3 regions of the Pantoea phyllosphaerae genome follow, and region 1 is predicted to be linked to each of the others. Evidence: predicted binding sites of a transcription regulator. Region 1 holds the regulator's gene; each other region holds the start of a gene.

Region 1 (2,268 bases):
TGACATAGACAACATGAAGCCTCTTGTTAGCAAAGCGCCGCAAGCATATCAGAAAGTGCTGCGAAGATCTGTGGTGGTGCCAAACGCACCTGGCCCAGACATTGACGTCAAACAACTAAAAGGGTTCCCTCGCAATGGCAAGTCATACCACCGGTTTACTCAGGATAGTGAAAGCGGCAGGCTACTCGTGGCAAGGGCTACGCGCCGCCTGGCAGCATGAAGCTGCGTTTCGTCAGGAAGCCACGGCCGCCCTTGTCGCGATCGCGATCGCCTGCTGGCTGGATGTCGACACCGTCGCGCGCATTCTGATGATCGGCTCGGTCGTGCTGGTGATCATCGTTGAGATCCTTAACAGCGCGATTGAAGCGGTAGTTGACCGTATCGGCCAGGAGCGTCATCCGCTGGCGGGGCGGGCGAAAGATATGGGCTCTGCCGCCGTCTTGATCGCTATCATACTGGCACTGTTTGTCTGGATCGCGCTGCTCTGGACCCATTTGCGATAGCCTTTCCATTATTGCCCAAACGGCTGTTATTTCCCTGGGTTTTGGTTTTCATTTCACCAATACCTGTATATACTCACAGCGACTGTATAAACAACCAGGGGGCGGGATGAAAGCATTAACCACCAGGCAGCAACAGGTTTATGACCTGATTCGCGACCATATCAACCAGACGGGCATGCCGCCAACGCGTGCGGAGATCGCCTCGCAGCTGGGGTTCCGTTCCCCTAACGCCGCTGAAGAACACCTCAAAGCGCTGGCGCGTAAAGGCGTTATTGAAATCGTTTCCGGCGCATCACGCGGCATCCGCCTGCTGATGGAAGAGGAAGAGTCCAATGGCCTGCCGTTAATCGGCCGCGTCGCCGCCGGTGAGCCGCTGCTGGCGCAGGAACACATTGAAACCCATTACAAAGTTGACCCCGACCTGTTTAAGCCTTCTGCTGACTTCCTGCTGCGCGTCGCCGGTATGTCGATGAAAGATATTGGCATTATGGATGGCGATCTGCTGGCGGTGCATAAAACGCAGGATGTGCGTAACGGTCAGGTTGTGGTGGCGCGCATTGATGATGAAGTCACGGTAAAGCGCTGGAAAAAGCAGGGCACTGTGGTTCATCTGCTGCCGGAAAACAACGACTTCGAACCGATTGTCGTCGACACTCGCACGCAGTCGCTGACCGTCGAAGGTCTGGCGGTAGGCGTAGTGCGCAACGGCGAGTGGCTCTGACCGCTGGCCTTCAGACGCCTGCATCCCTTCGTCAGGCGTCTGTACGATAATCTTTTCATGCGCCTCCTGCGGCTGACGCCGCGCCGGGGCCGCCTCGCTTCTTTTTACGTTTTCAGGCATGGACCGGCTGATGCGTCTCTTCTCTGCTGACGACCGACAACTCTGGCGGCTGGCGCTGCCGATGATCCTCTCCAATATCACCGTACCGCTGCTTGGCCTGGTGGATACCGCCGTTATCGGCCATCTCGACAGCCCGGTTTATCTTGGCGGCGTAGCGATTGGCGCGACCGCGACCAGCTTCGTCTTCATGCTTTTACTCTTTCTGCGCATGAGCACCACCGGCATCACCGCGCAGGCTTTCGGCGCACGCGATACGCAAGCGCTGGCGCGCGCCCTGACGCAGCCGCTGCTGATGGCGCTGCTTGCGGGCCTGCTGTTTATCCTGCTGCGCGAGCCGCTTAGCGTGCTGACAGGTCGGCTGGCGGGCGGCGATCCACAGGTGCAGGCGCAGGCAGCCATCTTTATCAATATCCGCTGGCTTAGCGCACCGGCGACGCTGGCGAACATGGTGATCCTCGGCTGGCTGCTGGGCGTGCAGTACGCCCGTGCGCCGGTCGTGCTGCTGGTGGTAGGCAACGCGGTCAATATTCTGCTCGATCTCTGGCTGGTACTCGGGATGAAGTGGGGCGTGGCAGGGGCAGCGAGCGCCACGGCGCTGGCCGAGTATGTCACGCTGGCGGTCGGACTGGCGATGGTGTGGCGCGTGCTGAAGCTGCGCGGCATCTCGATTGCGATGTTAAAAGCGAGCTGGCGCGGGGATATCAGCCGCCTGCTGCGCCTCAATCGCGACATTATGCTGCGCTCGCTGCTGCTGCAGCTCTGCTTTGCTTCACTGACGCTTATTGGCGCGCGGCTGGGGCCGGAGATTGTCGCCGCTAACGCCGTGCTGCTGATGTTCATCACCTTTACCGCCTATGCGCTCGACGGCTTCGCTTATGCAGTGGAAGCTGTCTCTGGCGAGGCCTATGGCGCACGCGATGGAGA
Region 2 (2,268 bases), on a different contig from region 1:
CGAACACCAGCGGCATCACGATCATCTGCAGCAGCTGCACGTAGCCGTTGCCCACGATATTGAACCAGCTAATAGAGGTTTTCAGCACCTCGCTCTGCGCGCCGTAAAGGGTTTGCAGCGCCAGGCCGAACAGCACGCCGATCACCAGACCGACCAGCACCTTTTTCGACAGGCTCCAGCTGTTACGGCCGAGGCGCGACAGCAGCAGCAGCAGCGCGACGAAGGCGGCAAGATTAAGAATCAGAGGTAGATCCATGTTGGCTCCCGAAAAAACACGCCCGGCGACAGCTATTGCGCCGGAACGCCAGATATTATGACGCACGAATTAAGTGGCGGTATGTTACCAGCTCACCTCGGTGTCGACTTATATCCAAATGGAATGCCTTATAACCAGACAGCGTTTTCTGCTGCTTTAATGCGCTTTCTGGGTGGAAATTAAGCGTGAGACGCCATTTTGTAGCGTATCAAAGAGCTGCGAGGTCCAGCCCTGCGCACCAAAAGAGGGCGCGCCTGCGGGAAACCACAGCGAACAGCCGACCAGTATCAGGCAGAGCGTGCGCTCCAGCTGGTTGCCTTTCTGGCTTCTCAGGATGGGCAGACGAAATCGCCAGCGGCATGGCCACAGCAGAGGCACGCCAGCGGGCGTCAGCATATCCGCAACGATATGGCTGAGATAGCCCAGGGTCATGCCCTGCAACACATCAGCAGGCAGTAGCCAGTCTGCCGGCACGTTAATCTGAAACAGCCACAGACTGGCCGCGACGGCCAGCAGGCTATGGGTAAAGCCCCGGTGACCAAAAGCACGCGCGATAGGATAGGAGAGCCACTTTAACCGTTGACCAAGCAAAGATTTAGGATGGTCAATATCGGGCAGCAAACAGGTAAGCAGCGTGGCAGGAACAAGATGCCACCAGTCAGCCTGCGCCAGCACGGGCGTCAGCTCGGCGCGCTTAGCGAAAATAGCGGTGGCAATAGCGAAAATTACGTGGCCTTCGCCCGTCATGATAAAACCTGGCTGCAAACTGTCGATGCATCCAGTATAGGGATTTATCCAGTAAATGAGAAGTTGTGACGCTGTAACGAAGCGTGAATTTTTTTTAGCGAAACGGCGGCATTGCGCCGCCGTTTCGTCGGGTTTACCAGCAGGCCGGGAACGCAAGCTTTTCAGCTGCGTCTTGTCACCTGCGAGACGCTAGCGCGCCAGCCAGCCGCCGTCGACCGCCAGCGTGTAGCCGTTGACATAGTCAGAGGCTGAAGAGGCAAGGAACACCACCGGGCCCATCATATCTTCCGGTACGCCCCAGCGCGCGGCGGGGATACGTCCGAGGATCTCGGCGCTGCGGCCTTCGTCATTGCGCAGCTGTTCGGTATTGTTGGTCGCCATATAGCCCGGCGCGATGGCGTTGACGTTAATGCCGTGTTTCGCCCACTCGTTCGCCATCAGCCGCGTCAGGCCCATCACCGCGCTTTTCGACGCCGTGTAGGAGGGGACGCGAATGCCGCCCTGGAAAGAGAGCATTGAGGCAATATTAATGATTTTGCCGCCCTGGCCCTGCGCGATAAACTGGCGCGCTACCTGCTGCGACAGGAAGAAGACGCTCTTACTGTTAATGTTCATGACGTCATCCCAGTCCTGTTCGCTGAAGTTCAGCGCGTCTTCACGGCGGATAATACCGGCGTTGTTGACCAGAATGTCGATTTTGCCAGCGGCGGCCACCGCTTTTTCTACCACGCCCGGCACCTGCTCGGTGCGGATAAGGTCCGCCTGCAGCGACCAGAAGCGACGGCCCAGCGCTTCGACGCGCTGCTGCGTTTCGGCGGGATCGTCACGGTTGACACCGACAATATCGCAGCCAGCCTGGGCCAGCCCCAGCGCCATGCCCTGGCCGAGCCCGGTGTTGCAGCCGGTGACCAGCGCGATTTTACCTTCCAGATTAAATGCGTTGAGTATCATGAGAGCGCCTCCTTTTTTAGCGCAGATCGCGGATGTTGACATGATCCATGTCGTCGAATACCTGATTCTCGCCGACCATGCCCCAGATAAAGGTGTAGCGTTCGGTGCCGACGCCGGCATGAATCGACCAGCTGGGCGAGATAACCGCCTGTTCGTTATGCACCAGCAGATGACGCGTCTCCTGCGGCTGGCCCATCATATGAAACACCGCGCTTTCCGGATTCATATCGAAATAGAAGTAGACCTCCATCCGGCGTTCGTGGGTGTGACATGGCATGGTATTCCACAGGTTGCCTTCGTCCAGGCGGGTCAGG
Region 3 (2,268 bases), on a different contig from region 1:
TATCAAACGCTGGCGTAGCCGCAGCCGCCGGAGCGGGCGTAACGGCCGATGCGGCATTCGCCGCCGGAGAAGCCGCAGTCGCCGCTGACGACGCGACAGCTGATACGCCTGCAGCCTGAGCGGCCGACGTCAGCGCAGCATCCGTTGCCGCAGCGGCTTTCGCCAGCAGCGGATCGCCAGCATCAGGCGCCGCGCGATCGGCCTGAGCACGCGGCGCGGCCAGCAGCACATCTTCGTCATCCTGCACGGCCGCCTTAACGCGCGGCGCGACGTCAGCGTCGTCCTCATCTTCCTGCCAGGGTTCGTCACGGCGCGAACGGTTGCTGGCGAACGTCAGCACGCCCATCACCACGCCGCCGATGCGCTCGGCGATGGTCAGCCACGACCAGCCCGTATAGAGCGTAATGCCTGCCGCCCAGACGCAGAGCAGCGCCAGCGTGCCGGTAGCTGGCGAGAACCAGGGCGCAATGGCGTTGCTCACCAGGCTGCCGATAACGCCACCGGAGGCGAAATACCAGATATCGTCGGCGTTGAGCGCAGCCAGCCCGCAGGTGGTCACCACCAGCGCCAGCACGCCGATCAGGCGCAGGCCGATAGCGAAATAGTCGATATAGTCCTGCCGATCGCGCTGACGAAACGCGATCCAGCACAGACCGACGATCACCGGCGGAATGGCATAGGCCATCACGCCGAAAATAAACAGCAGCGTATCCGCCAGCCAGGCGCCCATGCCGCCGCCGAGATTATGGATCGGCTCATGCCAGGCAGTTTGCGACCAGCTCGGATCGGAAGGATTGAAGCTGACGAGCGAGACCATCAGATAGACGGCGAAAAGCGAGACGAGAATCAGCAACGCTTCCAGCAGACGACGTCCACTGCTCAGCGGTTTTAACGAAACTTCTTTGTCTTCTGTGTATTCCTGGCTCAAGAGAACTCTCCAGGTGCCTGTAAATTATGAAGGCAACAGCGTCGGGCAAGCCCGACGCTGGTCCTGTATGAATTCACAGGAGTGTATCGAAATATCGCAGGTTTTGCACCTGCGCTGCGTTATCGGGTTTTGATCACCAGCCGATTGCTCTGTTTGACCTCTTCCATCACCACGTAAGTGCGGGTGTCGTTGACCCCCGGCAGGCGCAGCAGGGTTTCGCCAAGCAGCTTACGGTAGGCGGACATATCCGGCACGCGCGTCTTCAGCAGGTAGTCGAAGTCGCCGGAAACCAGGTGACACTCTTGAGTTTCCTCAAGTTTTTGCACAGCGGCGTTAAACTGTTCAAACACATCCGGTGCGCCACGATTCAGAGTAATCTCAACAAAAACCAGCAGTGACGCATCGAGATAGTGCGGGTTAAGTTGCGCGGTATAGCCAAGAATAAAACCCTGACGTTCCAGACGACGCACACGCTCAAGACATGGCGTAGGCGATAATCCTACGCGTTTGGAAAGCTCTACGTTGGAAATACGACCATCTTTCTGAAGCTCATTCAGAATATTTCTGTCGATTCTGTCGAGATCTTTTCCGGGGCGTTTCTTATTGTCTACCATTATTATTGTCTCTCTTAATTCCTTCCCTTTACCTGCCACGCCCTGGAAACGTTCACTGTTCAAGGCATTAGTGAAGCGAAAAAATCAGAGCCTGTGCGCGGTCGCGCATCCATCCGCATGACGCATGTTGTCTGTCCACATCATGCGTCATTACCCAGGTCAGGCTGTAATTTATCGGCGAAAAAAGGCAAAACCAGGCACGAAAACCTGTTTCGACTCTCTTCTTCTGCATCGCTTCTGCCATTGTTTTCGCAAAAGCGCAGGCGATTGTCAAAGTAAAAAGACCAAATTCAGGACAAGATGCCAGACAGACCGCTGGGTAACTGTTTTTAAATGAGAATTTTTGTACTCTTGCACCACTAAAAACCGATAAATGCCCCTTTTTAGCGCAGCTGGCGTGCAAAACCCGCCATTATCGTCTACGCCGTTTGCAGCTATCGGTAACAAAATTTTCCAGCCCTTTTTTTGCCACGGTAAATTCCCTACAATCCCAGGTCATGTAGTCAGCCGAATGAAACTGAGGATCATATGAGTACGGCCAAACACAGTAAATTGCTCATTCTGGGCTCAGGCCCGGCGGGTTATACCGCGGCGGTCTATGCTGCCCGCGCTAACCTGAACCCGGTGCTGATCACCGGCCTCGAAAAAGGCGGTCAGCTGACCACCACCACCGAGGTAGAGAACTGGCCCGGCGACCCGCACGATCTCACTGGCCCCTCGCTGATG

The links. Region 1 encodes LexA, which represses DNA repair genes until DNA is damaged. Its sites were predicted from a motif close to TNCTGTATGTACATACAGNA; they were not measured.
Region 2: the regulator LexA is predicted to act here: its motif matches at 1,021-1,040, upstream of ACR6A7_RS13885 (metal-dependent hydrolase).
Region 3: the regulator LexA is predicted to act here: its motif matches at 990-1,009, upstream of ACR6A7_RS08855 (DNA translocase FtsK 4TM domain-containing protein).

What each region holds. Positions count from the first base shown of each region.
Region 1 covers NZ_JBPFDE010000004.1:26,471-28,738, forward strand. Annotated here, with positions in the region: gene plsB (glycerol-3-phosphate 1-O-acyltransferase PlsB) at 1-6, opposite strand, end outside; gene ACR6A7_RS07150 (diacylglycerol kinase) at 135-503, shown strand; gene lexA (transcriptional repressor LexA) at 610-1,224, shown strand; gene dinF (MATE family efflux transporter DinF) at 1,355-2,268, shown strand, end outside.
Region 2 covers NZ_JBPFDE010000009.1:167,749-170,016, forward strand. Annotated here, with positions in the region: gene ACR6A7_RS13880 (L-cystine transporter) at 1-256, opposite strand, end outside; gene ACR6A7_RS13885 (metal-dependent hydrolase) at 413-1,003, opposite strand; gene kduD (2-dehydro-3-deoxy-D-gluconate 5-dehydrogenase KduD) at 1,193-1,954, opposite strand; gene kduI (5-dehydro-4-deoxy-D-glucuronate isomerase) at 1,971-2,268, opposite strand, start outside.
Region 3 covers NZ_JBPFDE010000005.1:77,151-79,418, reverse strand. Annotated here, with positions in the region: gene ACR6A7_RS08855 (DNA translocase FtsK 4TM domain-containing protein) at 1-928, opposite strand, end outside; gene lrp (leucine-responsive transcriptional regulator Lrp) at 1,048-1,542, opposite strand; gene trxB (thioredoxin-disulfide reductase) at 2,071-2,268, shown strand, end outside.